2 linked regions of the Shinella zoogloeoides genome follow. The main gene of each other region encodes a partner of the protein of the gene in region 2 in a complex. Links are inferred from orthologs where the notes say so. Each region holds a gene or a part of one and is shown on either strand. Other genes may lie near its edges.

The links.
Region 1: the proteins of xseA (region 2) and Q9316_RS04470 are in contact, whole or in part, in a cryo-EM structure (PDB 8TXR), measured with the Escherichia coli proteins. The link is inferred for Shinella zoogloeoides from one-to-one orthologs.

What each region holds. Positions count from the first base shown.
Region 1 is NZ_CP132311.1:715,689-730,417, forward strand. What follows is about bases 4,385-7,220. They hold Q9316_RS04470 (exodeoxyribonuclease VII small subunit), read right to left. Parts: upstream 6,011-7,220; coding sequence 5,759-6,010; downstream 4,385-5,758. Other genes in these bases: Q9316_RS04455 (pirin family protein), read right to left, coding at 4,385-4,989; Q9316_RS04460 (HepT-like ribonuclease domain-containing protein), read right to left, coding at 5,080-5,436; Q9316_RS04465 (nucleotidyltransferase family protein), read right to left, coding at 5,426-5,734; Q9316_RS04475 (histone deacetylase family protein), read right to left, coding at 6,013-6,939; Q9316_RS04480 (zinc-binding dehydrogenase), read right to left, coding at 7,009-7,220. Outside these bases: dxs (1-deoxy-D-xylulose-5-phosphate synthase), read right to left, coding at 1-1,867; Q9316_RS04430 (DUF1801 domain-containing protein), read right to left, coding at 2,129-2,530; Q9316_RS04435 (DUF1801 domain-containing protein), read right to left, coding at 2,550-2,972; Q9316_RS04440 (hypothetical protein), read right to left, coding at 2,982-3,188; Q9316_RS04445 (SRPBCC family protein), read right to left, coding at 3,199-3,618; Q9316_RS04450 (ArsR/SmtB family transcription factor), read right to left, coding at 3,615-3,938; more of Q9316_RS04455, read right to left, coding at 4,066-4,384; more of Q9316_RS04480, read right to left, coding at 7,221-7,776; Q9316_RS04490 (acyl-CoA thioesterase), read left to right, coding at 8,230-8,571; Q9316_RS04495 (GFA family protein), read right to left, coding at 8,557-8,955; Q9316_RS04500 (thiolase family protein), read right to left, coding at 8,966-10,147; Q9316_RS04505 (class I adenylate-forming enzyme family protein), read right to left, coding at 10,125-11,615; Q9316_RS04510 (biotin transporter BioY), read right to left, coding at 11,620-12,183; Q9316_RS04515 (energy-coupling factor transporter transmembrane component T family protein), read right to left, coding at 12,220-12,825; Q9316_RS04520 (energy-coupling factor ABC transporter ATP-binding protein), read right to left, coding at 12,819-13,499; Q9316_RS04525 (winged helix-turn-helix domain-containing protein), read left to right, coding at 13,667-14,729. UniProt on the Escherichia coli protein: Bidirectionally degrades single-stranded DNA into large acid-insoluble oligonucleotides, which are then degraded further into small acid-soluble oligonucleotides.
Region 2 is NZ_CP132311.1:3,797,055-3,811,914, forward strand. The notes cover bases 10,478-13,444. They hold xseA (exodeoxyribonuclease VII large subunit), read right to left. Parts: upstream 12,771-13,444; coding sequence 11,184-12,770; downstream 10,478-11,183. Other genes in these bases: Q9316_RS19635 (NAD(P)H-dependent oxidoreductase), read right to left, coding at 10,586-11,176; Q9316_RS19645 (hypothetical protein), read right to left, coding at 12,847-13,444. Also shown: Q9316_RS19575 (phosphotransferase family protein), read left to right, coding at 1-675; pobA (4-hydroxybenzoate 3-monooxygenase), read right to left, coding at 669-1,841; Q9316_RS19585 (helix-turn-helix domain-containing protein), read left to right, coding at 1,960-2,844; Q9316_RS19590 (sulfite oxidase-like oxidoreductase), read right to left, coding at 2,829-3,479; Q9316_RS19595 (IclR family transcriptional regulator), read right to left, coding at 3,540-4,295; Q9316_RS19600 (3-oxoacid CoA-transferase subunit A), read left to right, coding at 4,419-5,126; Q9316_RS19605 (CoA transferase subunit B), read left to right, coding at 5,123-5,818; pcaF (3-oxoadipyl-CoA thiolase), read left to right, coding at 5,827-7,032; ybaK (Cys-tRNA(Pro) deacylase), read left to right, coding at 7,116-7,589; Q9316_RS19620 (aminopeptidase), read left to right, coding at 7,653-8,888; Q9316_RS19625 (EamA family transporter), read right to left, coding at 8,939-9,826; Q9316_RS19630 (MarR family winged helix-turn-helix transcriptional regulator), read left to right, coding at 9,912-10,394; more of Q9316_RS19645, read right to left, coding at 13,445-14,661; Q9316_RS19650 (glycosyltransferase), read left to right, coding at 14,788-14,860. UniProt on the Escherichia coli protein: Bidirectionally degrades single-stranded DNA into large acid-insoluble oligonucleotides, which are then degraded further into small acid-soluble oligonucleotides.

The sequences.
Region 1 (14,729 bases), 3.1 Mb from region 2 along the record:
TCGAGACGATGCCGGCGCGGTCGAGGCCGGCCTTGGCATACATCGCGTCGGGCTTGGCCTGTTCCATCCAGATATCCGGCAGCACCAGCGGGCGCACCTTGAGGCCGTGGTCGAGCAGGCCTTCGAGCGCGAGGAACTGCAGCACATGGCTGCCGAAGCCGCCGACAGCGCCCTCCTCGATGGTGATCAGCACCTCGTGGTGGCGGGCGAGCTGGCGGATGAGGTCATGGTCGAGCGGCTTGGCGAAGCGCGCATCGGCGACCGTGGTGGAAAGGCCTGCCGCGTCGAGGTCCTCGGCGGCCAGCAAACAGTCGGCAAGGCGGGTGCCGAAGGAGAGGAGGGCGACCTTGGAGCCCTGCTTGACGACGCGGCCCTTGCCGATCTCGAGGATTTCGCCGCGAACCGGCATATCGACGCCGACGCCCTCGCCGCGCGGATAGCGGAAGGAGATCGGGCCGGCGTCATAGGCGGCGGCGGTGCGCACCATGTGCTTCAGCTCCGCCTCGTCGGCGGCGGCCATCACCACGAAGCCGGGCAGGGCCGCAAGATAGGTCGTGTCGAAGGAGCCGGCATGGGTCGGCCCGTCGGCGCCGACGAAGCCCGCCCGGTCGATGGGAAAACGAACCGGCAGGCCCTGAATGGCGACGTCGTGCACCACCTGGTCGTAGCCGCGCTGGAGGAAGGTGGAATAGAGCGCGCAGAACGGCTTGTAGCCCTCGGCGGCAAGGCCGGCGGCGAAAGTCACCGCATGCTGCTCGGCAATGCCGACGTCGAAGGTGCGCGCCGGGAAGGCGTTCGCGAGCTTGTCGAGGCCGGTGCCGTTCGGCATGGCGGCGGTGACGCCGACGATCTTCTCGTCGAAGCCGGCTTCCTGCACCAGCGCATCGGCGAAGACGGCGGTATAGGCCGGCGCATTGGGCTTGGCCTTGGCCTGCGCGCCGGTGATGACGTCGAACGTGTTGACGCCGTGATACTTGTCGGGTGCGGCTTCCGCCGGCGGATAGCCCTTGCCCTTCTGGGTGACGACGTGGATCAGCACCGGACCCTTGGAATTGTCGCGCACATTGCGCAGCACCGGCAGCAGGTGCTCGAAAGAATGGCCGTCGATCGGGCCGATATGGTAGAAGCCCATCTCCTCGAACAGCGTGCCGCCCGTGACGTAGCCGCGCGCATGCTCGACGGCGCGGGTGATGGCGCGGTCGACCTTCTTGCCGAGATAGGCCGTCAGCTTCTTGCCGAGGTCGCGGAAGCCCATATAGGTGCGGCCCGAGGCCAGGCGCGCGAGATAGGCGCTCATCGCGCCCGTCGGCGGGGCGATCGACATGTCGTTGTCGTTGAGGATGACGATGAGGCGGGCATCGAGCGCGCCGGCATTGTTCAGCGCCTCGTAGGCCATGCCGGCCGACAGCGCGCCGTCGCCGATGACGGCGATGACATTGCGGTGGTCGCCCGACAGGTCTGCGGCGACCGCCATGCCGAGGCCGGCGGAAATCGAGGTCGAGGAATGGGCGGCGCCGAAGGGGTCGTATTCGCTCTCGGCCCGGCGGGTGAAGCCGGAAAGGCCGTCTTCCTGGCGCAGCGTGCGGATGCGGTCGCGCCGGCCGGTCAGGATCTTGTGCGGGTAGCACTGGTGGCCGACGTCGAAGATCAGCCGGTCCTTCGGCGTGTCGAACACCTTGTGGATGGCGATGGTCAGCTCCACCACGCCGAGGCCCGCACCGAGGTGCCCGCCGGTGCGCGAGACGGCATCGACCATCTCGGCGCGCAGTTCGGCTGCCAGCTGCGGCAGGTCGCGATCGTCCACGGCCTTGAGGTCCGCGGGAATGTGGACCTTGTCGAGCAGGGGTGTGGCGGGTGCTTGTGTCACTCTCATGCCTCGTGTTCTCGCCCGCGTGCCGCCGCTCCGTTGCGGAGCCCGGCCCGGACATGCGGTTTGAAGCCGCGCTTGCCTGTCACATGCAGAATGCGGCGCGCGATTTCAACCGTTTCGGCAAGTCTAGAGCGTATTTCGCCGGATTGATACCTTACAAACCGACGCATTCACGGAGTCTTGTTGGGCAATTGGGGCATTTTGCGGACGCCCCGCCCGAGAGACTTCAACATGATTCCCGAGGCGGACGACGTTCCTTCACCTCTTCTTCTTCGCGCGGCCGGCACTGTTGAGTGCGACGGCGGCGCGGATCAGCGCCTTCAGCGCGTCTTCCCTGATCGCCTCGCCCTCGTGGAAGTCGATGGCGCGGCGCGTGTTACCGTCGAGGCTGGAATTGAACAGCCCGGCCGGATCCTCCAGCGAGGCGCCCTTGGCAAAGGTCAGCTTCACCACGGCCTTGTAGGTCTCGCCGGTGCACACGATGCCGTCATGTTCGAAGACGGGGACGCCGCGCCATTTCCATTCCTCGACGATGTCGGGGTCGGCTTCCCGTATCAGCGCACGCAGCCGGGCCAGCGTCTCGCCGCGCCAATCGGCAAGCTCGGCGATGCGCTTGTCGATCAGCGCGGAAGGGGATTGCGCGGTTTCGGTTTCAGCCATGGGTCCACCCTTTATGTTGCTACATGCGCTCGCCGGGAAGCCGGCTCGCCTGTTTGATCCAGCTTGCCAGCAGGGCCTCGTCCAGCGCTTCGCCCTCATGAATGTGGAAATAGCGCGTTTCCGGCGTCTTGGAAGCGACCGGCGGAACCGGATCGAGCGAGGTGCCGCGAAAGAAGGTCAGCTTGATGTATTTCGCAAAGCAATGATAGCTGAGGAACCAGCCGTCGCCCTCGATGCCGTAGAACGGCGAGTTCCACTTCACCGCCTTGTGGACATCGGGCACCGTCTTCTCGACCAGGGCGTCGAGCTTTCGCCCGATATCGCTCTTCCAGCCCGGCATGGCCGCGATATAGGCCTTGATCGGCCCGTCGCCGTAGCCCTTGGCGATCTGCGGGTTGCCGCCCGAAAGCAGGACGGGCTTGTCGGATTTTTCGCCGGCCATCGCGCCCTCCTAGCCTTGCCGCCACCGCGCCGCATAGGGCAGGGCGAAGAGATAGAGCCCGCTCGCCAGCAGCAGGATGAGCGGGAAGAGGGCGAGGAGACCGATCCAGATGGCCGGCTGGCCCTGTGCCATCGCCGCGATGTTGATGAGCACGGCAAGCGTGAAGATGATCGACAGCCAACGGTGGACCTGTCTTATCCGCATGTTCCAGTTCATCGTTTCCTCCCTATTCCATTCCCGCCAGAACCCGCTCAAGGTTGGTGAAATGCTCCTCCCAACCATAGCGCGCGCCGCCGAAGGCCTGCTTCTGCTCCGGCCGGAAGCCGGTCTGCTCCATGCGCAGGACGGTTCCCGAGGCGGTCGGCGTGAGCGTGAAGCATACCACGCTCCTCAGGTCGAAAGCTGGGTCGTCGTGAACGTGGTTCCAGGTATAGGTCAGGGCTTTTCCCGGCTCGACCGTCAGGACGTCGCATTCGACGCTGCCCCAGTCTCCGGTCAGCGTGAACTTGTGGCCGACATGCGGCGCAAAATCGTTGCGCATCAGCCATTCGGCGATGAGATGCGGCTGCGTCAGCGCGCGCCAGAGCTTTTCGGGCGGATGCGCGATCTCGCGCTCGACCACGACCGTGCGTGTCTGCGTGTTCATTGGTCCATTCTCCTGAGCAAATTTTCGAGATCATCGAACCGCGCCTCCCAGAACCGGGCCATCTGGCCGGTCCAGTCGACCAGCGGCGCGAGCGCGCCAAGTTGCGCGCTGTAATGCGTCTGGCGGCCCTCATGGCGGTCGCGCACGAGGCCGGCCTGCTTGAGCAGGCCGAGATGTTTCGAGACGACCGGCTGGGAGACGCCGGCCTGCGCCGTCAGCGCCCCGACCGTCTTTTCGCCCTCGCGGCAAAGCCGCTCGAAGAGCGCCCGGCGGGTCGGGTCCGCCAGGGTGCGGAAGAGGATGTCGTGCGGCTCGGTCAAAATCCATACCTCAATGGCTATGGATTTTCATATAGCTGAATGGCTATGAATGTGTCAAGCCTCCACACAAGGCCGCTATCGGCATCGAATAGAGGGCGGCGATATTAAATATCCAGCCGTCTATGCGTTAGCCTGCCGGCAGCGGCACGAACTCCTCCTCGTCGCCGGGAACGATGTCGAAACGGCCGGTGCGCCACTCCTCCTTCGCCTGCTCGATGCGCTCCTTGGAGGAGGAGACGAAGTTCCACCAGATATAGCGTTTCGAGCCGAGCGCCGCGCCACCGAATAGCATGATGTGACAGCCCTCCGGCCCCGCCTTCAGCGTGATGGCGTCGCCGGCGCGGAAGACGAGCAGCCGGTCGGCCTCGAACACGTCACCGGCGACGTCGAGCGTGCCGGACAGCACATAGACCGCGCGCTCCTCCCAGTCCGCCGCGAGCGGCGCAGAGGCGCCGGGGGCCAGCGTCAGGTCCGTGTAGAGCGTGTCCGTCGGCACGCTGACAGGCGAGGCATGGCCCTCATAGGTGCCGATGATCGTGCGCCCTGTGATGCCGTCGGCGGAGAAGGCGGGAAGCTCGGCCTTCGTGGTGTGGGAGAAGACCGGGGCCATCTCCTCGTGGCTGTCGGGCAGCGCCAGCCAGGTCTGCAGCCCGGAGATGGATTGCGGCTTGCCGCGCAGGTTCTCCGGCGAGCGCTCCGAATGCACGATGCCGCGCCCCGCCGTCATGAGGTTGATGTCGCCGGGCGCGATCACCATTTCGGTGCCGAGGCTGTCGCGATGCTTGATCTCTCCATCGAACAGATAGGTGACGGTGGACAGCCCGATATGCGGATGCGGCTTGACGTCGATCGCCTCGCCGGCCCTCAACAGCGCCGGGCCCATGCGGTCGAAGAAGATGAAGGGACCGACCAGCCGGCGCTTGGCCGTGGGCAGCGCCCGCCGCACCTCCAGCCCGCCGATATCGCTGGTGCGCGGGATGATCAGATGCTCCAGCGCATCGCACGCCGCCGCATCCCCGGCCTCGGGGTCCTTTCCCGGAAAAAAGCTCATCGCGCCCTCCTGTCGTTGGTTCGTGAGGGCATGCTAGCGGGCGGGGGAGGACGTGGATAGGCTCGCGGGCGTTGACGGTGTGTTGCGCTTCTATGTTCCATCGTCGGGCAGATGGGCCGCTGCGTCCCGAACGTCGGCAAGAAGCTTGGGAAGCTGTTCGTGTATGATCATCCAGACGATTTCCGCATCGAGATGATCGTAGGCATGGCGAATAACGTTGCCGAGGTCCCGAATCTGGCGCCACGGGTGTTGTGGCAGCATCGTCTCGGCGGTCTTGTCGAGCTTTACGGCGGCTTCTGAGATTCTGGCCAGACAGCGCTCGACGGCGTCCCGGGTGCGCCGATCCTGCTCGAACGATACGCGGTCCATACCCGCTGTGTAGTGAAGAATGCTGTCGGCATTCTCGGCTATATCCAGAAAGCGAATCTTGGGCCGGCTAGAAGGCAACAACACGCTCCTGTTCGACGTTTCGCCGAAGCTGTTCCTTCTGGATCGGCTCGGGCAAAACATCGACTCCCCGCCCAGTCAGGTTCTCGATCAGCCCCTTGAGGTCGGCAAGTGCGCCGAAATAGCCGAAGCCCGATTGCCGGACCGGTTCGGAAAGCTTGACGAGGACGTCGATGTCCGACTCGTCTGTATGGTCGCCGCGCGCCGCGGACCCGAACAGGGAAACATGCTCCGCCCCCGCCGCCTCGAGTTCGGCGCGGTGCTCCAGCAGCTTCGCGATGATCTCTTCCTTCGTCATGGCCTCATTCTACCATGGCGGGTATCAGCCGTCGAGCGGCTCGGTGCCCTGCGGCTTGCCGGCGCGGTCGAGGCGGATCTTCTCGATGCGGTTCTCGGCGGCCGACAGCAGCGTCTCGCAGTGCTTCTTCAGCGCCTCGCCGCGCTCGTAGATCTCGATGGAGCGGTCGAGCGGCACGTCGCCGCGCTCCAGCGCCGCGACGATCTTTTCCAGTTCTTCCACGGCCTGCTCGAAGGAGAGGGCGGAAACATCGGGGGCGGGGGCGGGGTTGTTCATGGTCAGCCTCTCATCAGGCGGTAGATATGGGTGGCGGCGGATTCGGCGAGGCCCTGCAGGTCGTAGCCGCCTTCCAGCAGGCTGACCACCCGGTTGTTCGCCGATTTTTCGGAAAGTTCCATCAGCTTGGCCGTCGCCCAGTCGAAATCGTCGGCGACGAGGTTGATCTGGGCCAGCGGATCGCGGTGGTGGGCGTCGAAGCCGGCGGAGATGATGATCAGGTCCGGCTCGAAATCGGCGACGCGCGGCAGCACGCGCGACCTGAACGCCTCGCGGAACTGGTCGCTGCCGTCGTTCATCGACAGCGGCGCGTTGACGATGTTGCCCGCGCCCGTCTCGTCCTTCGCGCCGGTGCCGGGATAGAGCGGCATCTGGTGCGTCGAGCAGAACAGCACGGACGGATCGTCGAAGAAGATGTCCTGCGTGCCGTTGCCATGGTGCACGTCCCAGTCGACGATGGCGACGCGCTCGGCGCCGTGGACCTTCTGTGCATGGCGGGCGGCAATGGCGGCATTGTTGAAGAAGCAGAAGCCCATCGCCTTCGTGCGCTCGGCATGGTGGCCGGGCGGGCGGGCGGCGACGAAGGCATTGTCCGCCTTGCCGGCGAAGACGGCGTCCACGGCCGCGACCGCCCCGCCGATGCCGGTCAGCGCGGCCTGGAGGCTGGCGGGGCTGGCATAGGTGTCCGCCTCCACCTGGTCGATGCCCTCTTCGGGCATTGCGGACATCACGGCGGTGAGGTGACGCTCCGGATGGGCGAGCAGCACGAAATCCTCGTTCGCCTGCGGCGCCTTCTCGCGCACCAGCGGTAAGAAGCGCTCGTGCTCCAGCGCGAGGTTCAGCGCCCGGATGCGGTCCGACCGCTCCGGGTGGCCCTCCGGCGTATGGTGCTCGAGGAAGATCGGGTTCTCGAAGAGAAACGTCGTCATGGCCGGAAGCTACCCATTGCGGTTGGTAAGGTCCACGGGAAATGGGCCATGTCCACGCCTTTTCAACCGTCACGGCGCGATGAGCAGTTTTCCGGTGCGGGTCGGGTCATCCTGGCGGGCAAGCGCCGCGGGAAGGTCTGGGAGCGCAAAGACGGCGTCGACGGGCGAGCCGAGGACGCCGGTGCGGATGCCGGCGAAGCTGCGTGCGAAGGCGGCTTCGATGGCGCCGCGCGGGGCCGAATGCACCCAGTTGCGCAGCCAAAGGAAGGAGAAGGCGACGTCCTCGCGGCGGCGCGCAACCAGCATCGGATCGAGCTGCGCGCCGGAGAGCGCGCCGTACTGGATGAAGGCGCCGCCGGCGCGGACCTGCCGGAACAGCGCATTGCCCGGCTCCCCGCCGACCGCATCGAGCACGGCGTCGAGCGGCGGGCAGGACTGGACGGCGATCTCGCCGGAAAAGCGCCCGGCCAGCCGCGCTGCCGTCGCTTCGCTGCGCACCAGCGCCACCGGGCGGAAACCTTCCTCCGTCAGAAGCACCAGCAGCATCTTGCCGATGGCGGAGGCCGCGGCGGTGACGCCCACCTGCTGCCCGCGCCCTCCGCCGAAATGGGCCTCCACGGCATCGACCAGCCGAAAGGCCGTCAGAGGGTTGACATAGGCCATGGCGGCCTGATCGTCGGAGAGGTCGTACGGCACGGGAAAGCACCATTCCGCCGGGCGCACGAGATATTCCTGCCATAGCCCGCTCGCCCCAATGGGAAGCACGCGCTGGCCGATGGAAAGTCCTGTCTTGGGGCCTTGAGGATTTGGCTCACCCCCCTCTGTCCTGCCGGACATCTCCCCCTCAGGGGGGGAGATTGGCAAGTGGTGAGAGCCTTGCTCAACCTGCGCCGTTGAGGATGGGTGCGACATTGCCCCAGCCGATCTCCCCCCCTGAGGGGGAGATGTCCGGCAGGACAGAGGGGGGCGAACCCCACAGACGCCCGCGCCCATCCGCACGATCTCCCCCACGCCCTCGAAGCCGGGCACGAAGGGTAGGGGGGTGCGGCTGCGGTAGGCGCCGGTGACGGGGATGAGGTCGGAGGGGTTAATCGCCGCGCGCCGGATGCGGATCTCCACCTCGCCGGGGGCCGGGGCGGTGCGCTCCACCTCTTCGAGGCCGATCACTTGCCGGGGATCGCCGAACGCTCTAACAACGGCACGAAGCATGGTTTTATCCCGGGACAAGACGTGGAACAGGCGGCAGACATCACGGTCAGCGAGGTCCGGATACCGTTCCGCGATATAGACATGCACGGCCATATGCACAATGCCGCCTATTACGCGCATGCCGAGGCGGCCGTCGCCCATCTTTGGCGCCACCGGCCCGAGGGCGCGAACGATCCCGTCTATTTCGTGCGCAAGTCCGGCTGCACCTTCCATCACGGCCTCCGGCTCGACGATGTCGCCCGCTTCAAGGTCTCGCTCACCCGCATCGGCGCGACCTCGCTCAGCTTCGCGGTGGCGATTTCGTCGGAAGGCGCGCCGGCCGCCGATCTGGAGATCGTCTGGGTCGCCGTCGATCCGGCGAGCCGCCAGCCCGTCAACGTGCCGCAGCCCGTGCGCGACTGGCTGAAATCATTCCTCGCCTGACGGCGCCGTCTCGACCCGCAGCCAGCCCGGCCGGCAATCCTCGAAGGAATGGTATTGCGGCGCCAGATCGGGATCGGACGGCTCGTCGAAACCGCCGATGAGCAGGGCCACGACCGGCTCGTCGTCGACAGCACCGATGGAACTGCCGCAGGCGGGGCAGAAGGCGCGGCTGGAATAGTCCGAGGAGCGCCAGGTGGATGGTTTTCCGCCCGCGCCGGTCCATTGCAGGCGCTCGGTGGGAAACTCCACCCAGGCGGCCGCCGGCGCGCCGGTATGCTGCTGGCAGAATCGGCAGGAGCAGGTATGCGGCTTTTCCGCCGGCCCCGTCGCTTCGAAGCGGATGGTGCCGCACAGGCAGCCGCCGGAATAGGTCTTCTCGCTCATTTCTCTCCCCTCACATTTTCCGAAACAGGGTCGCAATGCCCATGCCGCCGCCGATGCCCATCATGGCGAGCGCCTCGGTCCCGTCGCCCGCCGCCCGCATCTGCGCGAAGAGCCGTGTGACGAGGATCGCGCCCGACGCGCCGTAGGGATGGCCGAGCGCCAGCGCGCCGCCGTCGCGGTTGACGACGGCGGGATCGACGTTCAATGCGTCAAGGCTTGCGAGCACCTGCGAGGCGAAGGCCTCGTTGAATTCGATGAAGGGGATGTTGCTGGCGTCGAGACCGGGATTGCGCGCGGCAAGCCTACGCATGGCCGGGACGGGACCGAGGCCGAGCAGGTTCGGATCGACGCCCGCCACGGCGCTGTCCACCACTTCCAGCAAGACGGGAAGGCCGAGGTTCCTCGCCTCGGCGAGCGACGTCACCAGCACGACCGAGGCGCCGTCATTGACTGGGCAGGCATTGCCCGCCGTCACGGTGCCGTCCGGCCGGAAGGCGGGTTTCAGCGCGGCCAGCTTTTCCAGCGAGGTGTTTTCGCGCGGGCATTCGTCGCGGGAGATGGTGCCGGCTGATGTTTCGACCGGCACGATCTCGTCGTCGAACCTGCCGGCCCGTTGCGCCGCCACGGCGCGCCGGTGGCTTTCGAGCGCGAAGGCGTCCTGCCGTTCCCGGCCGATGCCGGCATGGGCGGCGACGTTCTCGGCGGCGATCCCCATGTCCGGGTCGCCGACGGCATCGGGCGCCATGCGGGCGCGGCGCACCGGATCGGGCGCGCCGCCGGGCTCTGGCGGCGGGCGAAAGCGCAGATGCGCGCGGCTGGTGCTCTCGGTGCCGCCGGCAAGATAGAAGCGGCCCGCGCCGGCCTGGACCAGCCGGGCCGCAAGCGCGATCGCCTCCAGCCCCGAGCCGCATTGCCGGTCCACCGTCATGCCGGGAACGGAAACGGGCAGGCTCGCCTCCAGCGCGGCAAGGCGCGCGAGGTTGCCGGCGCTGTTGGCGGCATTGCCGAGGATCACGTCGTCCACGGCTTCCGGCGGCAGTCCCGTTTCGGCGAGGATGTGGCGGATGAGCGGTGCGGCAAGCCTCGCCGGCTCGACGGACGCGAGCGATCCGTTGATGCGGCCGATCGGCGTGCGGAACGCTGCCGCGACGACCGGAACGCGCGTGGGATCAGACGAGCCGTTCGAGTGCATCGCTTCCCTCCGCCACCCATTGCCGCACGGTTCTCGCCTCGACCTTGCCGGAGGGCGTTACCGGCATTTTCAGGCAGAGCCAGATGCGGCGCGGCTGCTTGTAGCGTGGCAGCACCGCCGCCATCGCCGTGGCGAGCGCCGCCGCGGTCGGGTCGCTTCCGGCCATGGGCTCAATCACGGCGACAAGCTCGCTGCCGAGGTCGGCATGTTCTACGCCGAAGACATGGGCGGCGCGAATGCCGGCAAGGCCGAGCAGGGCCGCCTCGACCTCGGACGGATAGATGTTGTTGCCGCCGGAAAGCACCATGCCGCCGGAGCGGCCGAGCAGGTGCAGCGTGCCGTCCGCATCGAGGAAGCCGAGGTCGCCCACCGTCGCAAGGGCGCCGAAACGGACGAGCCCCGCGCAGTCGCCCGCGCCGAGATAGCCGGAGGAGATGAGCGGGCTTTCGACGAAGACGGTTCCGGTTTCGCCCGCCGGCAGTACCTTGCCGGCTTCATCGAGAACGACGGGCCGCACGCCGGGAAATGCCTTGCCGACGGCGGTGGACGAGGCGGCATCGCCTGGTGCCGTGACGGTGATGAAGCCGAGTTCGGATGCGCCGTAATATTCGCGCAGCGCCGCCTTCGGGAAGTTCTTCATGCAGAGCGCATGATCGGCGGCCGTCAGCTTGGCGCCGGCCACGGTGACGGCTTCGACGCTTTCGACCGGCGTGCCTTCGCACAGCCGCCGCAGCATCGTCGGCACCAGCACCAGCCGGCGAACGGCCTCGGCCCGGATCGTCTCCAGCCCCTCCGTCGCATCGAAATGCCGGGCCGAGTGGAACGTGCCGCCGGCGAGCAGCGTCTCCGTCATCGCATAGAGCGCAAGGCCATGGGCGAGGGGGCCGGGCGCGTAGGTGCTGGTGGCGGCGTTGATGCCGAAGAAGGGCGCGCCGGTGGCAAGGCTGATGCGCCAGGAGCGGCGGTCGCGGATGATCGGCTTGGGGTCGGCCGTGGTGCCGGAGGTGAAGACGATCAGGAACGGCGCGTCGTCGCTGCCTTCCGGTAACGGTGCATGGAGGCAGGCATCGACTTCCGTGACGATCAGGGCCGCGCCGCTGTGCGGATTGCGCAGATGGAGACCATCGCCCGCGACGGTGACGACGATATCGGGGTCGAGCGTCTCGATGAGCCGCTGCCGGACGGCTTCCGGCAGGTGCGGATCGATCAGCGCCGCGCAATTGTTACCCGCCGTGGCGGCGACGAAGGCGGCGGGAAAGAGCGCGTGGTTGCCGGTGGCGACGGCGACGAGGCGGTTTTCCGGGCCGATGCTGCTTCGGCCTTCGGGTGCCAGGGTCGCCAGGCCGGCAAAAACCTGCCGGGCCGTGGCCGCGAGGCCCGCGTAGGAAAGAACCCGGTCCTCCAGATGGAAGGCCGGGTCCGTAGGACGGGTGGCGGCGTGCCGTTCGATGGCGCCGGAAAGCGGCATCGGCTCAGGCGCGCTGCGGCAGCAGCGGATAGCCGGCGAGCACGGCGCGGCCCGCGAGCATGGCGACGAAGGCCTTGATGAGGTCGCCGGGCAGGAAGACCAGCGAGGCGACGGCGGTCTCGAAGAAGGCCTTGCCGCTCATATAGGCGAGCCACGGAACGCCGAAGAGATAGACGACGGCGACGCCGCCGACGATGGAGGCCGCGAGGAAGGCGAGGAACTGGGTGAGTTCGTTCTGGTCTTCCTTGACGAGGCGTTCGGCGATCAGGCCGCAGACGAAGGCGCCGACAACCCAGCCGACGATATAGCCGGCGCTCGGGCCGACGAGGACGCCAAGGCCGCCGCGCCCGCCCGACAGGACCGGCAGGCCGATTGCCACGAGAAGCACCAGGAGCAGCATAGAGGCCGCGCCGCGCCGCGCGCCGATGATGCAGCCGGCCAGCATGGGGCCGAGCGACTGCGCGGTGATCGGCACGGGGATGAAGCCGAAGGTGATCGGCGGCAGCAGGCCAAGCACCACCATGATGGCGGTGAAGAGGGCGATGAGGACGATGTCTCTGGTGGTCATGTCAGGTTCCCTGGATGGACAAGGCTGGGTGGATGGTTAGTGCCGCCGAAAGCCGCGGGCGTCAATCGCCATGGCGATCGTATCCGCATCCTTCAGCGTGAGAATGATCAACGGCACGAGCGTCGTCAGCGGCCGGACGGGCAGGCCGCGCGCCCGGTGCGCGTCGGCTATGTCCTGATAGCGCGCGAAGATTTCCGGCACGAATCGGATGACGAGGCCGACCGCCAGGCTGACATCCGCCGCCCGCACGAAGCCGAAGCGCTCGAGCGGCGTGAGCAGCCGGGTGATCTCGTCCATGAAGGCCGAGATGCCGGTCGTCGCGGTGACGGCGGCGGCGAGCAGGACGAGCGCGGACAGGCGGCAGAAGACGACGACGGCTTCGTGCAGCGAATGGAAGAGATAGTTCGCGCCTGCGAGGATGAGCACCGTGAACAGAACGAGGCGCGTGCGTCGAAGCGCGTTTCCAAGGCCGATGCCGGTCGAAAGGTAGAGCGCGGCGCAAAGAGCCAGGGCGGGCACGAGGAGGCGCAGGTCGGAAACGAGGAAAAGCCCGATCGCGGCGACAAAGAGCAGAACCAGCTTGCCGCGCACCGGCAGGCGGTGAAGTGGCGAATCGCCCTCGATGTCGAGCCCGTTCAGCACGCGGCGATCTCCCGGTAGGCGCGGATCGCCTCTGCCGGCGAAGCGTCGGCGGCAAGCCGTCCCTCGTGGAAGACCAGCACGCGGTCGAAGCCGTCGAGCAGCGCAAGGTCATGCGTGATCACCAGCACCTGTTCCGGCAGGGCCGCGATGGTGCGCTCGATCAGCGCTCGGTTCTTGAGGTCGAGCTGGTTGGTCGGCTCGTCGAGGATCAAAAGGTCAGGGCCGGTAACGAGCACGCTGGCGATCGCCCCAAGCTGCGTCTCGCCGCCGGAAAGCTCGTGCACGCGCCGCCGCGCGAGATGCGAAATGTTGAAGCGCGAGAGGATCGCCTCCGTCTTCTCGGCGATCTCCGCCTTGCCGAGCCCGCGGTTCTTCAGGCCGAAGGCGATGTCCTCGGCAAGGATGGGCAGGATCATCTGGTGCTGCGGGTTCTGGAAGATGAAGCCGGTCCTGCCGCGCGCCGCCTCGGCATCCTCAACCGTATCGAGCCCGCTGACCGTCACCGTGCCCTCGGTCGGCTTGACGAGGCCGTTGATCAGCCGCGCCATGGTCGTCTTGCCGGAACCGTTGAGGCCGACGACGCCGATGCGCCGCTCGACGAGCGTCAGGGTCAGCGGATGGAGCGCCGCGCGTGCGCCATAGCGCACCGTGGCGGCGGTAAAGACGATATCCAAGAGCGGAATCCCGGTTCGCAGAAAATCGGGGGGAGCTATAACACGGCAAGACGCAAAGGAAACCGCAGGATGGTTGCATTCGCGCGGCGCGGGCGAGCGAGCCCGACGGGACAGGGCCGCTGCATAAAGCGCTAGAACAAACCGGGAATATGTGCCTATCATCCGGCATGACGATTCTCCTTTCCAATGCCGAGGCCCGGCGCATCTTCCTCGCCCGCCAGGGCCTCAGCGCCCCGCCGGGCCGCCTGCTCGGCAAGGAGGGGCTGCTGCAGCTCATCCAGGACATCGGCTTCGTGCAGGTGGACAGCATCGCCACCGTCGAGCGGGCGCATCACCAGATCCTTTTCTCGCGCAACCAGACCTACCGGCGCGAGCATCTGGCGGAGCTGCTGGAAAAGGACGGCGAGCTCTTCGAGCACTGGACGCATGACGCCTCCATCATTCCGAGCGAATTCTTCCGCTACTGGAAGCATCGGTTTCGCCGCAAGGAGGCGTCCATCCTGGAGCGCTGGCGCAAATGGCAGGGCGAGGGCTTCGACAGGGCGTTCGAGGAAACCTACGAGCGCATTGCCGCCGGCGGGCCGGTTCTCTCACGCGACCTGAAGGTGGACGACCACAAGTCGGGCGGCTGGTGGAACTGGCATCCGAACAAGACGGCGCTGGAATATCTCTGGCACACCGGCAAGCTGGCCATCGCCCGGCGGGAGAACTTCCAGAAGGTCTACGATCTCTCCGAGCGCGTGCTGCCGCCGCACCACCATGCGCCGGATGTGGAGCACGATGCCTTCGTCGACTGGGCCTGCCGCAGCGCCTTGGAGCGGCTTGGTTTTGCCACCCACGGCGAGATCGCCGCCTTCTGGGCGCTTATCTCGCCGGAGGAGGCGAAGGCCTGGGTCGAGGCGCATCGCGACGAGCTGCGCCCCGTTTCCATCGAGACGGCCGACGGCGGCAAGCCGCGGGGTGCCTACGCCTTTGCCGATTTTCCGGCGGGTCTCGGCGACATACCGGAGCCTCCGGCGCGTCTGCGCGTGCTGTCGCCCTTCGATCCGCTGATTCGCGACCGCAATCGCACGGAACGGCTCTTCGGCTATTTCTACCGCATCGAGGTCTTCGTGCCGGAGCCGAAGCGGCAATACGGCTACTATGTCTTCCCGCTGCTCGAAGGCGACCGCCTCGTCGGCCGCATCGACATGAAGGCCGACCGCAAGGCCGGCACGCTCGACGTCAAGC
Region 2 (14,860 bases):
GCCGTCCGCCCGCATCTTTCGATGCGCGTTCCCGACCTTCGCCTGCATGACGGAACGCCGCTCTTTTCCGAACACGCGATCATCCCCGGCGAACATCTGGAAACGGCGCAGTATCAGGCATTGCCCGAGCCGGCGCGGCAGGCATTGGGCGCGGCCATGGCCCGCTTCCATGCGGAGCTTCATGCGCTTGACCGCACCGCGATGGCGCGGGCGGGTGCCCGGCCCGTCGAGCGCTGGCTGGGGGCCGATGATATCGCGGCAAAGGCCCTGCCGCTCCTGCCGGAAGAACTGCACGCCTTTGCCAGGAAGACCATTGCCGACTGGCGCGCTCTGCCGCCCGATCCGCATGGCGAGACCTACGGTTTCTTCGACGGCCACGGCTGGAACATGGCCTTCGACCATGCGGCAGGCCGCCTCAACGGCGTCTACGATTTCGCCGATTCCGGCTTCGGGCCGCTGCATCAGGATTTCATCTATTCCAACTTCATCGACCCGGACCTCACCGCGCGCATCGTCGACAGCTACGAGCAGCTGACCGGCCGCCCGCTCGACCGCGCCCGCATTCATCTCCTGACCGGCGTGCACCGCCTCTGGGAGCTGGCGGCGCTGGCCGATACGCCGGAGCACCATGCGACGATGATCGCCTCGGTCGCCGCCTGGGCGGGGCGTCAGTAGGGCAGGCCGACGTAGTTTTCCGCCAGCACCGTCTCGGCGGCGCGCGAATGGGTGAGATAGTCGAGCTCGGCCTCCTGGATCTTCTGGTCGAAATCGTCCGTGCCGGGGAAGCGGTGCAGCATGGTCGTCATCCACCAGGAAAAGCGCACCGCCTTCCAGACTCGGGCGAGCGCCCGGGCAGAATAGGCGTCGATGCCGGCATCCGAGCGGTCCTGGTAGTGCTCCATGAGACCGGCGAAAAGGTAGTGCACGTCGCTTGCCGCAAGGTTCAGTCCCTTGGCGCCGGTCGGCGGCACGATATGGGCGGCGTCGCCGACGAGGAACAGCCGGCCGAAGCGCATCGGCTCGGCGACGAAGGAGCGCAGCGGCGCGACGGATTTCTCGAAGCTCGGCCCCGTCACCATCGCCTCGGCATGGTGTGAGGGCAGCCGGCGGCGCAGCTCGTCCCAGAAGCGCGAATCCGACCAGTCCTCGATCTTCTCGTCAAGCGCGCACTGGATGTAGTAGCGGCTGCGGCTGTGCGAGCGCATGGAGCAGAGCGCAAAGCCGCGCGGATGGTTGGCATAGATCAGCTCGTCGCTGACGGGCGGCACCTCGGCGAGGACGCCGAGCCAGCCGAACGGATAGACCTTCTCGAAGGTACGGATCGCGCCGTCAGGCACGGCCTTGCGGCTCGCGCCATGGAAGCCGTCGCAGCCGGCGATGAAATCGCAGTCTATGCGGTGCGTCACACCATCCTTCTCGTAGGTGACATAGGGCGCCTGCCCGTCGAAGGCGTGCGGCGTCACATGCGACGCCTCGTAGATAGTTCGCCTTCCGTCTGTCTCGCGCTGCTCGATCAGGTCGCGCGTCAGCTCCGTCTGGCCGTAGACCATGACGCGCTTGCCGCCGGTGAGGTCGAAGAGGTCGATGCGGTGGTCGCGTCCGTCGAAGGCGAGCGAAAAGCCGTCATGCGGCAGGCCTTCCCGGTGCATGCGGCCCCCGACGCCGGCCTGGTCCATCAGCCGGGCCGTGCCTTCCTCCAGCACGCCGGCACGCACGCGGCCGAGGATGTGTGCGCGGCTCGACCGGTCGAGGATGACGGTCTCGATGCCGGCATTGCCGAGCAACTGGCCGAGCAGCAGCCCCGACGGACCCGAGCCGATGATGGCGACCTGAACACGCATGAAAAATCCTCCCCGAACTGGCATTTCGCAAATTGTCGGTGAGAACGGCCGTATCGGACAATGGACGAAACGGTCCACGGATTGTACAAATCGAACATTGCGAACCGATGGTGCCGAGATGACCAGAACCGTCCCGACCTACGAGCTTTACGGCGAGCGCACCGGGAATGCGCCGGATTTCTGGTTGCACTGCGAAACGATCCCGTCACGCAGCAGCCTGCACCGCTACGAGATCGGCGTGCACCGGCATGAAAGCTTTTTTCAGATCCTGTACATTTCCGCCGGATCGGGCGACGCCCTGTTCGGAAACGAGCGGCTGACGCTTTCGCCGAGCGCTGTCGTCACGGTGCCGCCGGCCCTCGGCCACGGCTTCCGTTTTTCACGGGATATCGACGGCTACGTCTTCACCATGCTCGCCTCGCACCTGCGCCTTGCCGGCGCGGCGCGGCGCTTTGCGGCGGAGCCGCGCGTGACGCCGCTCGATCCCGGCGATCCGGACGGCGCCTTCGTCCTCTCGACGCTCGAACGGCTCGCCGCCGAATGGACGGGCCGGCGCAGCGGGCGCACGGACCTGATGGAGGCCTATCTGGCCTGCGTGCTGGCGCTGACGGCGCGGCTGTGGAGCCGGAACGATCCGGCCGAGGGCGCCGGCGAGACGGCGCGGCGCATGGAGCACCTGAATGGCCTCATCCAGCAGCATTTCCGCAGCCAGAAGCCGGCGAACTTCTATGCGCAGGAACTCGGCATCTCGCCGACGCACCTCAACCGCATCGTCAAGGCGGCGACGGGCATGACGGCCCATGCCTATATCGGCCGAAAGCTGGTCGACGAGGCAAGACGCGAGCTGGTCTTCACCGAAACGCCGGCGCAGGAAATCGGCCTTCGCCTCGGCTTTGCCGATCCCGCCTATTTCTCGCGTTATTTCCTGCGCGAGACGGGCGAGACGCCGCGCGCCTTCCGGCTGGCCGAGCGGGCGCGGCTTGCCGCTCAGTCGTCGGAATAGCGTTCCTCCGCCCAAGGGTCACCGCGCATGTGGTAGCCGTTGCGCTCCCAGAAGCCCGCCTGGTCGCCGGGCAGGAAATCGATGCGCGTCAGCCACTTGGCGCTCTTCCAGAAGTAGAGATGGGGCACGACAAGCCGCATCGGCCCGCCATGTTCGGTGGAGAGCGGGCTGCCCTCCCAATGGGTGGCAAGGATGGCGTCCTCGGCGGCGAAATCGGAAAGCGGCAGGTTGGTCGTGTAGCCGTCATAGCTCGTCAGCATCACGAAGTTCGCTTCCGGCCGCGGCATCACGCGGTCGAGAAGGTCGCGGGTCGCAACGCCCTCCCAGTGGTTGTCGTAGCGCGACCAGGTGGTCACGCAATGGATGTCGCTGAGTTTCCGGCTCTGCGGCAGGGCGAGGAAGTCCGCCCAGCCGAAGGACATGGGATTTTCCGCGCCGCCCTTTACGTCGAGCCGCCAGTTTTCCGGGCGGATCACCGGCTGCTGGCCGAGATCGAGCACCGGCCAGTCCTTCACGAGATGCTGGCCGGGCGGCAGGCGGTCGGTCTCCGGCCGCGCAACGCGTCCCGTCAGGAATTTTCCTTCGTCCGCCCAGCGGCGTTTGGTGCGGGTGAGCTTGCTCTCGTCGTCGCGCATGGCGGCCTCCTGTTGCGGCGCAAAAGGTGGGGCTGCGACCTGCCGTCTGTCAAGGATCGCTCAGGCGAGCAGCGACCGCAGCGCCGCCTGCACCGCGCGCATTTCTGGCAGGTAGCGCGCCACCATCTCCTCGGCCGCCGCATGGGCGGCCGGCGCGCCGATATTGAGCGCGGCGACCACCCGGCCGCGCGCATTCTCCAGGGGAACGGCGATGGAGCGCAGGCCGATTTCCAGCTCCTGGTCGATCAGCGCATAACCCTGCCGGCGCACCTCACAAAACTCCGCCATCAGGGCCTCCGGGTCGGTCTTGGTGAAGGGCGTGTTGGCCTTGCGGTCTGAGGCTTCGACAATGGCGCGCGCCTCGGCTTCCGGCAGGGCCGCCAGCAGCACGCGGCCCATCGAGGCGCAATAGGCGGGCAGGCGCGAGCCGGGCATCAGGCTGATCGACATGACGCGTTTCTGCGCAGCGCGCGCCACATAGACGATCTCCGTCCCGTCGAGCACGGAAACCGACGCGCTTTGCCCGACCGTTTCGGAAAGCTGGTCGAGATAGGGTTGCACCACCAGCGGCAGGGGCGTTGCCGAGAGATAGGCGTGACCAAGCCTGAGGATCCTCGGCGTCAGCTCGAAGAACTTCCCATCATAGGCGGCATAGCCGAGTTCGGCGAGTGTCAGCAGGCAGCGCCGCGCCGTCGCCCGGTCGAGGCCGGTTTCTTTCGAGACATCGGTGATGGTGAGGCGCGGCTTCGTCTCACCGAACGCCTCGATGACCTTCAGCCCCTTGGCGAACCCGCCGATGAAGTCCGTTTCGCGCATGCATCCCTCTCCAGCTCGCGGTGCATTTTGTGCGAATATTGAACAAAAGTCAAATAACGCACAAACAGGATTGCCGCTTTCCCCCTTCGGATTTACCTCTAGGCCGACAACGGGAGATTTTGCATGGACAAGACCATCGAAAGCCTGGAGGCGGCCGTCTCCGGCATTGGAGACGGCGCGACGGTGATGATCGGCGGTTTCGGCGGCTCCGGCGCGCCGATCGAGCTGATCCACGCCCTGATCGACAAGGGTCCGAAGGACCTCACCGTCATCAACAACAATGCCGGCAACGGCCGCATCGGCATCGCCGCGATGATCGATGCCGGCATGGTCAGGAAGATGATCTGCTCCTTCCCACGCTCCACCGATCCGCGCGCCTTCACCGATCGCTACCTCGCCGGCGAGATCGAGCTGGAGCTGGTGCCGCAGGGCACGCTCGCCGAACGCATCCGCGCCGGCGGCGCCGGCATCCCGGCCTTCTACACGCCGACGAGTTTCGGCACGGAACTGGCGAAGGGAAAGCCGACGGCCGAATTCGACGGCCGCATGTATGTGCAGGAGCGCTGGCTGAAGGCGGATTTCGCGCTGATCAAGGCTGAAAAGGCCGATACGCATGGCAACCTCACCTACAACAAGGCGGCCCGCAATTTCGGCCCGCTGATGTGCATGGCGGCGACGAAGACCATCGTGCAGGTTTCGAAACTGGTGCAGCCGGGCGGCATCGACCCGGAACACGTCGTCACCCCCGGCATCTTCGTCGACGGCGTCGTGGAAGTCGCGGACGCAAGGCAGGAAGAAGATCTCATCCGCGCAGGAGTGGTTTACGCATGACCGTCGAACTGGACACCCGCGAAGACATCAAACTCTCCAACGGCCAGATCGCCTGGCGCGCGGCGCAGGACATCGCCGACGGCGCCTATGTGAACCTCGGTATCGGCTTTCCGGAAATGGTCGCGCGCTACCAGCCGGAGGGACGCGAGGCGATCTTCCACACGGAAAACGGCATTCTGGATTTCGGCGAGGCGCCGCCGGAAGGCGAGGAGGACTGGGACCTGATCAATGCCGGCAAGAAGGCCGTGACGCTGAAGCCGGGTTCTGCCTTCTTCCACCATGCCGACAGCTTCGCCATGGTGCGCGGCGGCCATCTCGATGTGGCGATCCTCGGCGCCTATCAGGTGGCCGAGAACGGCGACCTTGCCAACTGGCGTGTCGGCTCCAAGGGCGTGCCGGCCGTCGGCGGGGCGATGGACCTCGTGCATGGCGCCAAACAGGTGGTCGTCATCACCGAGCACGTCACCAAGAAGGGCGAGCCGAAGCTTGTCGAGTGCTGCACCTTCCCGCTGACCGGCGTCGGCTGCATCACGCGCATCTACACCAGCCATGCCGTCATCGACGTTGCCAACGGCCGCTTCGTTCTGCGCGAGAAGCTGCCGGGTATGACGATCGAGGAATTGCAGGCGATGACCGGTGCGAAGCTGCATGTCGAAGGCCCCGTCGCCGATCTCGTCGTGCCGGAACTTTAGAGGCCCCCATGTCCGAAGCCTATATCTGCGACTATATCCGCACGCCCATCGGCCGCTTCGGCGGGGCGCTTTCCTCCGTTCGCGCCGACGATCTCGGCGCAATCCCGCTGAAAGCGCTGATGGCGCGCAACGCCGGCATCGATTGGGAAGCGGTCGACGACGTCATCTTCGGCTGCGCCAACCAGGCGGGCGAGGACAATCGCAATGTCGCCCGCATGTCCTCGCTGCTCGCTGGTCTTCCCGTCTCGGTGTCGGGCACGACGATCAACCGTCTCTGCGGTTCCGGCATGGACGCCGTCATCGCCGCTGCCCGCGCCATCAAGGCCGGCGAGGCGGAATTGTTGATCGCCGGCGGCGTCGAAAGCATGAGCCGCGCACCTTTCGTTATGCCGAAGGCGGAGACGGCCTTCTCCCGCAATGCCGAGATCTACGACACCACCATCGGCTGGCGCTTCATAAATCCGCTGATGAAGAAGCAATATGGCGTCGATTCCATGCCGGAGACCGGCGAGAATGTCGCCGAAGATTTTTCCGTCTCGCGCGAGGATCAGGACGCCTTCGCCGTTCGCTCGCAGGCGAAAGCCGCCGCGGCGCAGGCGAACGGCCGGTTGGCGAAGGAGATCACGCCCGTCACCATTCCGCAAAGGAAGGGCGACCCGGTCGTGGTTGAGAAGGACGAGCATCCGCGCGCAACGACCATCGAAGCGCTCGCCAAGCTCGGCACGCCCTTCCGCAAGGAGGGCGGCACGGTGACGGCCGGCAATGCCTCCGGTGTCAACGACGGCGCGGCGGCGCTGGTCATCGCCTCGGAGGCGGCGGTGAAGAAATACGGCCTCACCCCCATCGCCCGCATCCTCGGCGGCGCCATGGCCGGCGTTCCGCCACGCATCATGGGCATCGGCCCCGTCGCGGCAACGCAGCGCCTGTGCGCCCGGCTCGGCCTGACGGCGGCCGATTTCGATGTGATCGAGCTCAATGAAGCTTTCGCCTCGCAGGGCCTGGCGACGCTGCGTGAACTCGGCATCGCCGAGGGCGCGGAGCACGTCAATCCGAACGGCGGCGCCATCGCACTCGGCCACCCCCTCGGCATGTCGGGCGCGCGCATCACCGGCACGGCGGCGCTGGAATTGCAGCTCACCGGCAAGAGGCGCTCGCTCTCGACCATGTGCATCGGCGTCGGGCAGGGTATTGCCGTTGCGCTCGAGAGGGTCTGAGCATTGCTCCCCGGGCGGTTGACAAGCCGCCCGACATTTCGCACCCATGCAGGCCGAGATCATCGCATTATCGACGGCCCGCCATGTCCAAGACCACCCGCGCCACCCAGGCCCTCGCAAAGGCCGGCGTTTCTTTCACCGTCCATACCTACGACTACGACCCGACCGCCGACCGCGTCGGCATCCAGGCCGCCGAGGCGCTTGGGGAGAATCCGGCGCGGGTGCTGAAAACGCTGATGGCGGAAGTGGACGGCAAGCCGGTCTGCGTCATCGTGCCGTCGGACCGCGAGGTCAGCATGAAGAAGCTGGCAGGTGCTTTCAAGGGCAAGTCCGCCAATATGATGAAGCCGGCGGATGCCGAGCGGCTGACCGGCTTCGTCGTCGGCGGCATCAGCCCCTTCGGCCAGAAGAAACAAGTGCCGACCGCCATTGAGGAACAGGCGCTGGCGCATGACGCCGTCTACATGAATGGCGGCCAGCGCGGGCTTCAGGTGCGGCTTTCCCCGCGCGACGTGGTGACGGCGCTGAAGGCGATTGCCGCGCCCGTCGTCGCCTGACCTTCTCATCGCCGCTTCGGCGCACTAAGTTTCCCTCATCGATTTCAGAAAGACAGGCATATCATGACCACTCCCGTTGATCCCCAGAAGCTCGAAAAACTCGCCGAGGTCGCCGTGCGCGTCGGCCTCCAGCTCCAGAAGGGGCAGGATCTCGTGATGACCGCGCCGATCGCCGCGCTGCCGCTCGTGCGCCTCATCACCAAGCATGCCTATATGGCCGGCGCCGGCCTCGTCAGCACCTTCTATGCCGACGAGGAGGCGACGCTCGCCCGCTACCGCCACGCGCCGGACGAAAGCTTCGACCGCGCGACGGACTGGCTCTGCGAGGGCATGGCCAAGGCCTATGCCAACGGCGCCGCGCGCCTTGCCATTGCCGGCGACAACCCGATGCTGCTGTCGGCCGAGGACCCGGCCAAGGTCGCCCGCGCCAACAAGGCCAATTCCACCGCCTACAAGCCGGCGCTGGAGAAGATCGCCAATTTCGACATCAACTGGAACATCGTCTCCTACCCCAATCCCTCCTGGGCAAGGCAGGTCTTCCCTGATGACCCGGAGAACGTCGCGGTCGAGAAGCTCGCCAATGCCATCTTCGCCGCCTCGCGCGTCGATGTTGCCGATCCGGTCGGTGCCTGGGCGGCGCACAATGCCAATCTCGCCAAGCGCTCGGCCTGGCTGAACGGCCAGCGCTTCGCCGCCCTCCATTTCAAGGGGCCTGGCACGGACCTCACGGTCGGCCTTGCCGACGGCCACGAATGGCACGGCGGTGCGTCCACGGCGAAAAACGGCATCACGTGCAATCCGAACATCCCGACGGAAGAGGTCTTCACCACGCCGCACGCGCTGCGCGTCGAGGGCCATGTCTCGTCCACCAAGCCGCTCTCCCACCAGGGCACGCTGATCGACGACATCCAGGTGCGTTTCGAGGGTGGCCGCATCGTCGAGGCGAAGGCGTCGAAGGGTGAGGCGGTGCTGAACAAGGTGCTGGACACGGACGAGGGTGCGCGCCGGCTCGGCGAAGTGGCGCTGGTGCCGCATTCCTCGCCCATCTCCGCGAGCGGCATCCTGTTCTACAATACCCTGTTCGACGAGAACGCCTCCTGCCACATCGCGCTCGGCCAGTGCTATTCCAAGTGCTTCCTCGACGGCGCGAGCTTGTCGCCGGAACAGATCCGCGCCCAGGGCGGCAATGAAAGCCTCATCCACATCGACTGGATGATCGGCTCCGACAAGGTGGACATCGACGGCATCCGCGCCGATGGAAGCCGCGCGCCGGTGATGCGCGCGGGCGAATGGGCGTAGTAATCGGCATGTGAAAACGACGGGCCGGCATCCATGGATGCCGGCCTTTGCTATCGTGCCGGACGCGGCAGCGCGCCGGTGGCAGCGGCAGGCGCGGACTGCGCCCGCTGGCTGAGCCAGACGCTGCCCAGCACCACCACCATGCCGGCGATCTGCAACGGGCTGAGATCCTGCGCCAGCAGCGCCCAGCCGAGCACGACGGCGACCAGCGGGCTGAGGAAGCCGAGCGGCGAGACCGTGGCCGGATCGAGCCGCGACAGGCCGCGGAACCAGACGATATAGGTGAGGGCCGCGCCGATCACGCCGAGATAGAGAAAGCCGAGGAGATTTGCCGCCGTCGGCGCCGGCAGCGCCGGCTCGAAGAACAGCGCAACGGGCACGAGCAGCAGGCCACCGGCCGTGAGCTGCCACGCGGTGAAGGTCAGCGGCGGCACCGGCGGCTGCCAATGGCGCGACAGCACGGTGCCGAAGGCCATGGAGACGGCGCCGGCAAGGCCGGCGGCAATGCCGATCGGGTCGAGGGTGGCGGCCGGCGTCAGCACCAGCAGCGCGACGCCGCCGATGCCGGCAAGGCCGGCCAGCACCGAGAGCGGCCGGATCGCCGTGCCCATGACGGCGCGCGACAGCCCCAGCACGATCAGCGGCTGGATGGCGCCGACGGTCGCCGCGACGCCGCCCGGCAGGCGATAGGCCGAAACGAACAGCATCGCCCAGAAGAAGGAGAAGTTCAGTGCGCCGAGCAGGAAGGTGCGCGGCCACCAGATGCCCTTGGGCAGTGCCCGCACGAAGAGGAGAAGCAGGAGGCCGGCCGGCAGCGCACGCAGCATGGCGACGCTCAGCGGATATCCGGCGGGCAGAAGCTGCGTGGTGACGATGTAGGTACTGCCCCAGATGGCGGGCGCGGTGGCGGTCAGGAGAATGTCTGACGTGCGGGACATGAAATTGTCTCCATCAAAAGAATCTTGATATCAAGATATATCATTTTATCTTGACGTCAAGATAATATCCGCCTTTAGTCCCCGTATGGATCATGTCGATAGAATTCTGGAACAATGGAGCCGCGAACGGCCGGACCTCGACATCGCGCCGATGGGCCTGCTCGGACGCATCGCGCGTCTGCGCACCCATCTCGCCCGCGAGATCGAGAGGACGCTTGCGGCGCATGGGCTCAACTCGGCCAGCTTCGACGTTCTGGCGACGCTCCGCCGCTCGGGCCCGCCCTATCGGCTGTCTCCCGGCGATCTCATCGCCACGACCATGGTCAGCTCCGGCACGATGACCAACCGGCTCGACCAGCTCGAAAAGGCCGGCCTCATCGAGCGCTCGCACAATCCCGAGGATCGCCGCGGCATCATCATCGCGCTGACGCCGAAAGGGTTTGCGCTGGTGAACGAGGCGGTGACGGCCCATGTCGAGAACGAGCACAGGCTCGTCGAAAGCCTGGATGCGGGGGAGCGTGCGGCGCTGGATATGCTGCTCAGAAAGTTTTTGAAGGAGTTCGAATAGGTAGCTGGGGACCCCCCTCTGCCCTGCCGGGCATCTCCCCCTCAAGGGGGGAGATCGGCAAGCGGCAAAAACCTTTTTCAGCAACGCTGGTGATGGACGAAACAGCGCCCCATCCAATCTCCCCCCCTTTGAGGGGGAGATGCCCGGCAGGGCAGAGGGGGGTAACCCGGTGCTGCCGCTGACAATCAAGCTCAAATCCGGTCGACGAGCTTTTCCACCCGCGCCAGATGCGCCTTGCGCCTGGCCTCGCTGGCGCGGTCCATGTCGTAGAGATTGGCCAGCTTGAAATCGAGCCCCTTGGCGCAGAACGCCGCGATGCCGCGTTTCAGCAGGCGCTTGACCGGATTGCCCATGTAGAGATGCACCACCCACCAGGGCGAACCGGTGGTGGTGAAGGCCCAGAACAGGTGGATGTTGCCGAGCCGCGGCTGGATGCGCCCGCCGGCCGGATCGTTCTCGAAGGCGACGCCCGGCGCGAAGACCCGATCGAAGAAGCCCTTCAGGATGGCCGGGAAGTTGAACCACCATTGCGGAAAGACCAGCACCAGCCCGTCCGCCTGCTTCAGGCGGGAAACGAAGGGCTCGGCCTCGGACGGATCGTATCCCGGCTCGAAGTAGCGCGCCCGTTCGGACGGCGTCAGCCGCGGGTCGAAGCCCTCGCGGTAGAGGTCAAGAAGATCGACCGTATGGCCGTTCGCAGTCAGCTTGCGGCGCACCGTCTCCGCGACGCTTGCGGCAAAGCTGTCCTCCAGCGGGTGGGCGAGCACGAGGAGAATGCGCATGGCGGCCTCAGAACAGCGAGCCCTGGCGGGATGCGGGCTTTTCCGCCTCCGGTTCCGCCTTCGCCGCCTTCCTGCGCGGCGCCCCGCCTCCCGAGCCGGTGACCGCATCGACCGTGCCGTCGGCGAACTCGATGGCGATGGCGCGGCCCGGCCCCAGGCTCGCCGCGCCCTTCACCGGCGCGCCCTCCTCGTCGCGCACCAGCGCATAGCCGCGTTTCAGCACGTTGCGGTAGGACAGCGATTGCAGCATGCGGTCCTGCGCCTGGAGCAGGGCGCGGCGGCGCGAAAGATCGGCGGAGAGCGCGCTTTCCGCCCTGAGCGCCAGCCCCCTCAGCCGGTCGCCGGAACGCTCCGTCTGCGCCTTGATGCGGGCGGGGGTGGCGCGCAAGGAAACGTCGAAGGCGGAGAGGCGGGCGCGCATCTGGTCCAGCCGGCGCTCGACGATGCGCTCGGCCCGCAGGAGGCGATCCGTGACGCGCTGGCGGCGCTCGGCGATGCGGGTGAGGAGCATGTCTGGCCGCAGATGCGCGGCCGTGCGCTCGAAAGCGCGGCGCTTGCCCACCGTGTTCATCTGCAACCCGCGGCCGAGGCCCGCCGCCGCCTCGTCGAACCGGCGGCGGGGCAGTGCCAGAAGCTGGTCGAGCGAGGGCAGGGCGCGGGCGAGCGCGCGCGCACCCTGCCGGCGGTTGTCCATCTGCCGGGCCATGGCGCCGCGCAGCCGCGCGGCGAGCGAAGCGATTTCCGCGTCGAGATCGGCCTTCACGGGTACCGCCATTTCGGCGGCCCCGGTGGGGGTCGGTGCACGCCGGTCGGCGGCGTGGTCGATCAGCGTCCAGTCCGTCTCGTGCCCGACGGCGGAGATCAGCGGGATCGTCGAGGCCGCCGCCGCGCGCACGACGATCTCGTCGTTGAAGCTCCAGAGGTCTTCGAGGCTGCCGCCGCCGCGCGCGACGATCAGAACGTCCGGCCGGGGGATCGGCCCGCCGGGTGCGAATGCGTTGAACCCTTCGATGGCGGCTGCCACCTCCTGGCCGGACCCCTCGCCCTGCACCTTGACCGGCCAGACGACGACATGGACGGGAAAGCGGTCGGAGATGCGGTGCAGGATGTCGCGGATGACCGCGCCGGTCGGCGAGGTGACGACGCCGATGACATGCGGCAGGAAGGGCAGGGGCTTCTTGCGCTCCGTGTCGAAGAGCCCTTCGGCGGCGAGCTTGCGGCGGCGTTCCTCCAGGAGCGCCATCAGCGCCCCGGCGCCGGCCGGCTCCAGTGTCTCGATGACGATCTGGTATTTCGAGGAGCCGGGGAAGGTGGTGATCTTGCCTGTGGCGATCACCTCCATGCCCTCTTCCGGCTTGAAGCGCAGGCGCGAGAAGCTGCCCTTCCAGACGACCGCGTCGATGCGCGCCTTGTCGTCCTTCAGCGAGAAATAGGCGTGCCCCGAGGAATGCGGGCCGCGATAGCCGGAGATTTCGCCGCGCACGCGCACCTGGTCGAAGGCCTGCTCGACCGTGCGCTTGATGGAGCCGGAAAGCTCCGAGACCGAATATTCGGCAAGGTTGGAGGGCGAATCAGTGTCGGAAAAGAAGCTCATGGCGAAAGTGTAGTGCGTTTCGCCCCCGATGACAGGGCGCGGCGCGCGGCATCCCCAGTCCGCTTGCCCTCGGCGCCTATTGCGGCCGCACCCGGTAGAGCCGCAGCGGGGCGTTTTCGGTTCCCGCGATGGGTTCCAGATAGGCGGGCACCCTGCCCTTGAGGAGGTCGGCATAGAGGCCGCCCGGTTCGGCCTTCGCGAGATTGCGCGCCTGGGTGTCGCTTTCGCAGAAGGCGAGCAGCGTCACATGCGCGCCGCGCAGGAAGGCTTCCGCCTGGTGCGGATTGGAAAGGCCGATATGCAGCTCCGTCAGCATGCCGCCCTGGTTGCGGTGATAGGGCGCCGAAAGCGCGCGGTGGCCGGTATAGCGCAGGATCGCCGCGCCGAGATCCGACGAGCCGGCAACGACGCCGACGGGCTCGTCCGCAAGCGGCGCGATGGAGGCCGGGGCGATGCAGGACGGGCGTTCCTCCGCCGAAAGCTCGGATTTCAAGGTGTCCTGCGATCGGCCGGGTATGAGAGCGCCGGCGATGGCCCAACTGGCGGGAACGGACGCGAGCGTCAGGCCGATGAAGGCGAGCGCCGTCCTGACGTTTTTCGGGTTCGCATTTGCCGCGCGCCGGAGGTCCGCGATGGCGAAGCCGAGAGGCAGCGCCGACAGCATGTTGGAGAAGACCGAGCCCCGGATCTGGAACAGTGCGATGGCGAAGGCGACGCCAAGAAGGCCGAGCACCACGGCATGCGCTTCGGCCGCCTGTCCGCGCCATAGGCGCCAGAGGCAGACGATGACGGCCAGAAGGCCCGGCGCATAGAAGATGCCGACCGATGTCGGGTCGAGCCTGAACTGCGCGATAACCGATTGTGCCTCGATGATGCCGGACAGCCAGAATGTCTTGAGGAGCGGGTCGAGCGCGTCGAGCGGGTTGGAAAGGCAGCCGGGCGCGATGAGGAGCACAGAGGCGGCGATCACCAGGCCGGCGCCGGCCAGTGCCATGAGCCGCCCGCGGAACGTCAGGGCGCTGGCGAGCGAAGCCGTCAGGAAGAGCACGCCGCCGCCGAGGGTAGCGAGCGCGTAGAAACCGTAGGAAAGGCTGTCGCAGGTGACCTGCGTATAGTGCGAGGGCGCGACGGTGGCGAAGAAGGACAGCGTGACGGTCAGCGCCAGCGCCAGCCCGAAGCCGGCGGCGGCCTCGCGGAAGGCCGGCCCGTGCCACACCCAGCGCAGGACAACGATGAGGCAGACGGCGCCGATCAGCGGCGTCGTCTCCACGCCGATGGCGATGGCAAGGCCGGCCAAAAGGCCGGCGACGGCATGGTCCCGCGCCCGGTTCTGCGGGTCGAGCAGCATGGCGGTGATGCCGGCGACGAGCGCGAGCTGGACATTGTGATGGTCGATGGAGCCCGGCTGGAAGCGGTTGAGCGAGACCACGAAAAGGCAGGTCAGAACGAGCGCCGCATGCATGGCCGCGGTGCCGCCCAGCCGGTAGCCGGCAAGCCCCATGCTGAACAGCACCGGCACGACGAGCGAGACCGGCCAGACGGTAAGCGCGATCGCCTCCGCCTGTTCACGGCCGAAGAACATCGAGAAGAAGCCGATGAGATTGGCGATCGGCAGGTCGATGAAGCGCGACCAGTGCATCGGCGTGCCGCCAATAAGGCCGAGGCGGTACTGCGTCGTATCGAACCAGCTCTGGCCGGACATCAGGTCGCGTACCATGACGAGCCGCATGACGTCGTCATTGTCGGCCCCGACATAGTCGGTCGAAAAGGGCAGCGACAGGGCGAGCAGCAGGGTGATCGCGACGAGGGAATAAAGGGCGAGCACGCCTGGAGTCATGCCCTTGCGGCGCGGCGGTGTTTCCGATTGCGCGAAGGGGAGCGCTGCAGGCATGGATTCCGACACGTTTCGCCCTTTCGTCCGCCGTTCGAAGCCAGCCGAAACCTAGCCTTAACCTTCTCAAGAAATAGTAAAACCGGAGGTCGCATGAAGGCGGCCCCGGACGGGAGTACGCGCCGCATGTCGGAAGCCTTGCTGGAAGATCTCGATATCGCCGTGCTGCTGCCCTGCTACAACGAGGCGCAGACGATCG